DNA from 2 places in the Streptomyces sp. NPDC057438 genome. Region 1 is predicted to be linked to the other one. Evidence: riboswitches for the same ligand, from Rfam matches in the RefSeq annotation. Region 1 holds a riboswitch; the other holds the start of a gene.
The links. A riboswitch is a leader RNA that binds a small molecule or an ion and turns the genes downstream of it on or off. The one in region 1 is predicted to bind cyclic di-AMP.
Positions count from the first base shown of each region.

Region 1 (2,193 bases):
CGAGGACGGCCTTCTCAACGCCCTTGCCGAGGTAGCGGTTGGGGTCGCCGTCCCGCAGCTCGATGGCTTCGAAGGCACCGGTGGATGCGCCGGACGGAACGGCGGCACGACCCGTGCTGCCGTCGTCGAGGCCGACCTCGACCTCGACGGTGGGGTTGCCTCGTGAGTCGAGGATTTCCCGGGCTACGACGACGTCGATGGACGGCACGAGCATCTCCTTCATGGGATGTGACGCTGGTTGTGCGGGGCCGCTTGGGCCTTGCGACTAGAGCCTAACCGCCCCCGGGCCGTCGGCAGCCGACCGACCGTCCCGTGGACAGACAGACCGTACCCATTGTTCCCGCCCGGAACAAAGAGGGGGTGAACAAGAGAAGGCGCCGACGGTGCAAAAAAGCCCCGCCCCGGTGCGTACGGGGGAATGCGCACCGGGGCGGGGAGCCCGTGGGGTCGGGGGGACGGCCCTCACGAGGTCTTCACTATGGAGGACACGGATGTGAGTGGGCTGTGGTTCAGCCGGGGAGCGGCCCGATTTCCGGCCCGGCTGAACCTGCCCCGCCTGCCCGGCCGTGGGGGCGGCCGTGGGGTCGGCAGGCGCGTGCGGCCGTCGTGGTCGCGGCGGGTCAGCTCAGGTGGAGCTGCTGGCCCGGGTAGATGAAGTCGGCGTCGTCGATGATGTCCTTGTTCAGCTCGAAGAGTTTCTCCCAGCCACCCTTGACGTTCTTCTTCGCGGCGATGCCGCTGAGGGTGTCCCCCTTGACGACCTTGTACTCGCCGTCGCCCTTCTTGACCTTCTTGCCGGTCGGGGTCTTGACGGTGGCACGCTCGGAGGAGCGGGAGGAGCGGGTGTCCCCGGTGCTCTTCTCGGTGCTCTTCTGGGTGCTCTCCTGCGTGCCCTGCGAGGAGGAGCCGGAGGAGTCGGCGTTGCCGCTGGAGGGGGCGGAGCCGTCGTACGAGGCGCCGGACAGGCCGGTGCCGCAGACCGGCCAGGCACCCTTGCCCTGGCCGGCGAGGACCTTCTCGGCGATCGCGATCTGCTGGGCCTTGCTCGCCTTGTCGGCGGTGGAGGCGTACTGCGTACCGCCGTAGCCGGCCCAGGTGGAGGCGGAGAACTGCAGGCCGCCGTAGTAGCCGTTGCCGGTGTTGATGGACCAGTTGCCGCCGGACTCGCACTGGGCGACGGCGTCCCACTCGGAGGCGGTGGCGGCGGAGGCGCTGCCGGCCGCCATCAGCGGGGCGGCGACGGCGGCGGCGCCGGTGACACCGACGACGGCGATGGCGCGAGCAGACCGCTGCATGGCGGACGGGCGGCGGTGCTTGCCCTTGCTGGAAAACAGCATGGAGAGATCCCCTCACCGACGCCTGCGAGGTGAGCTGTCGGGTTCGGGCCGGTTGAGTTGCCCGGCCGCGCACGCTCGCCTCTCGGCTCACGTCGCGCGGCTTCACCCCCAGCCGGTTCCGGTCGTGCGCCCCCGAAGGGCCGCAACCGCCGGACCCGGCACTTACCTTGGGTCCCCCGCTCCTGCCTACGGCGCTTGACGCGACGACTGTTCCTCACGGCCGATGGCAGGATTCGGCGTGCCGACCGGGAGGGCCCGCTGTGGCGAGCGGTCACGACCGTAAACAGGTGATTGCCCGAATTTCAAAGACGATCAGGGGGTCTGTGATTCATCTCCCACGGAGATCAAAACGGGCATTCAGGGTCGAACCATGACCCGAACTGCCGCTACTTTTTGCCCGTTTCGGCACCGACTTCGAGGGTCTGACCGGGAAGGATGAGGTCCGGGTCGGTTCCGACCGTGCTCTCGTTCTCGGAGTACAGCGTCCGCCACCCGCCGTCCAGGCCGAGCGAGTTCACGATGCCGGTCAGGCTGTCGCCCACACGGACGGTGTAGCCGCCCTCCACCGCCTCGCGCGAGGCGCCGCCGTCCCGCGAGGCGTGCCGGCCGGAGGAGGTGCCGTCGGCGCGCGAGCCGTCGCCCGCCTCCGCGCCGGAGGCGGTGTCCGTGCCGGAGCCCTCGTCGGCGCTGGCGCCGCGATGACGGCCGGTACCGCTGCCGCCGTCGTCGGCGGCCGAAGAACCGTCTCCCTGGCGCGCGGCGTCCGACGTCCCACTGTCGGAGTCCTTGGAGTCGCCGTCGCCGGAGTCGCCTTCGCCGGAACCGGTCGAGTCCGCGGAGTCGGAGTCCTCGGTCG
Region 1 covers NZ_JBHVDD010000021.1:16,099-18,291, reverse strand. Annotated here, with positions in the region: gene eno (phosphopyruvate hydratase) at 1-208, opposite strand, end outside; gene ACFU5F_RS14615 (transglycosylase family protein) at 621-1,337, opposite strand; cyclic di-AMP (ydaO/yuaA leader) riboswitch at 1,342-1,541, opposite strand; gene ACFU5F_RS14610 (transglycosylase family protein) at 1,724-2,193, opposite strand, start outside.

Region 2 (2,193 bases), on a different contig from region 1:
CGGGACGCGGCGGTGGAGTACGAGGGGTTCGTGACGGCCGTGCTGGCGGAGTTCCCGCACGGCGCCGGGCGCGCCCGGATCGTCAACCGGGGCCACCCCTCCCCGCTGCTGCTGCTCGCCGATGGCACCCTGTGCACGCTGGACACGTCGCGGCCGGCCCTCCCGCTGGGCATGGAGGACCTGGGCGCCTGGCCCGACCGCGCGGAGGAGACCGGGTTTCCGCCGGGTGCCACCCTTCTCTTCCACACCGACGGGCTGTCGGAGGCGCGGGACGCGTGCGGTGTCTTCTACGACCCGGTCGAGCGCCTGTCCGGACGGGTCTTCTCCGCTCCACGCGCCCTGGTGACGACCCTCGCGGACGAGGTGCGCCGGCACACGGGGGACAGCACGACGGACGACATGGCCCTGCTGGCGGTCCGCCGCCCGTGACATCGGGCGGATGCGGGTGCGGTGCGGGTGCATGGGCTGCGAGGGTCCGCGGGGGCCTCTCTGCCACCCAGCGTGACTGTGCGACGTTTCTCCGTAGAGATGCTGATGTCCCGTCAGAACTTTTGTTACTCCTGAGGCAAGTCAACTCGCCCGTTTTAAACCCCTCATGACCCGTAAAGTCCAGCAGGGGGGTCGGAACGATCATTCAGAACAGCTTGGATTGGAGTACTCGCGTCTATTAACGTTCGATAACGCAGCGCGGTCGTCCCAGCCGTCACAAGAGACGGCTCCGTGCTCACGCGCCGAATCCCGCAAGGGAACCGGGGAACCACCACCCTGGGGTGAATCGCACGGAGACCGTCGTGGCAGTCCGCACGACCGGTTTACGCGCGTAGGAGACCTTCCTGCTCCGAACCCGTCAGCTAACCCGGTAGGCGAGGAGGAAGGAAGGAGTACGCCCACGTGGCGTCGAACCGGTCCGCGACCGAAGCCCCGTTCGTGCCGAGCCAACGCGAAGGCGAGAGCCGGACGTTCGGCTACGGCAGCTACAACAGCGACAACGAGGGCCCCTGGCAGGAGTGGAATCCCAGCGAGGACTCCCTCCGCCCCGCTCGCGGTCGGCACCGCGTCGCCAAGAAGACCGGCGTACTCGCTCGTGGCGGCCTCGGCCGCAGCTCCACGGTTCTCGGCGTCGGTGTCATAGCCGCCGTCAGCGGCGCCGGCATGGCCAGCGCGCAGTCCGGCAAGGCCCCGGTGTCCATCTCGATGCCCGACATGCCGAACGTCGGCTCGGTCTTCGAGGACGAGGCCGAGGAGCCGGAGCCCGAGGCTTCCAGGACGCCGCTCAGCAGCGCCGGCCTGAGCGCCGCCGAGACCCAGCAGGGCGCCGCGGACGCCGGTGAGGCGCTGCGCGCCCGCATCATGGCCCAGGCCGAGTCCCAGCAGGACGCCTTCGACAAGGCCGCCGCCGAGGCCGCCCAGACCGCTGCCGCGGACAAGGCCGCCGAACTGGCCGCCAAGGAGAAGAAGGAAGCCGAGGCCAAGGAGGCCGCCGCCAAGAAGAAGGCGGCGGAGGAGGCCGCGGCGAAGAAGGAGGCCGAGCGTCTCGCCTCCCTCGCCAAGCAGTTCACGCTGCCCACCTCCTCGTACACCCTCACCTCCACCTTCGGCCAGGCCGGCCCCTACTGGTCCTCCGGCTACCACACCGGCCTCGACTTCGCCGCCCCGACCGGCACCCTGATCAAGGCCGTCCACGGCGGCACCATCACGCAGGCCGGCTACGAGGGCTCGTACGGCTACAAGACCGTCCTCACCCTCGATGACGGCACCGAGATCTGGTACGCCCACCAGTCCTCCATCGGCGTCAGCGTCGGCCAGAAGGTCGCCACCGGTGACGTCATCGGCCGCGTGGGCGCCACCGGCAACGTGACCGGCGCCCACCTCCACATGGAGGTCCACCCGGGCGGCTCCGCCAGCGGCATCGACCCGGCGGCGTGGCTGCGCAGCAAGGGCCTGACCCCGTAGAACCGGCCGTGAGAAGGAAGCAGCGACGCCGCGCGGGTCCGTGAGGACCGCGCGGCGTCCGTTTTCCCCGGGGTGGCGGCACGGCTGCCGACACGACGCTCGCGTGGGTTCATACGACGTTCACGTCGGGCCGGAATGCGGGCGTCCGCCGCGTCGGTTGACGTTGGACATGACTTCTCTTCGCAAGCTGGGCACGTCCGACATCGAGGTCTTCCCCCTCTCCCTCGGCGGCAACGTCTT
Region 2 covers NZ_JBHVDD010000055.1:43,599-45,791, forward strand. Annotated here, with positions in the region: gene ACFU5F_RS26430 (PP2C family protein-serine/threonine phosphatase) at 1-429, shown strand, start outside; cyclic di-AMP (ydaO/yuaA leader) riboswitch at 720-881, shown strand; gene ACFU5F_RS26435 (M23 family metallopeptidase) at 892-1,953, shown strand; gene ACFU5F_RS26440 (aldo/keto reductase) at 2,123-2,193, shown strand, end outside.
Region 2: another riboswitch for cyclic di-AMP. It lies ahead of ACFU5F_RS26435 (M23 family metallopeptidase); the one in region 1 lies ahead of ACFU5F_RS14615 (transglycosylase family protein).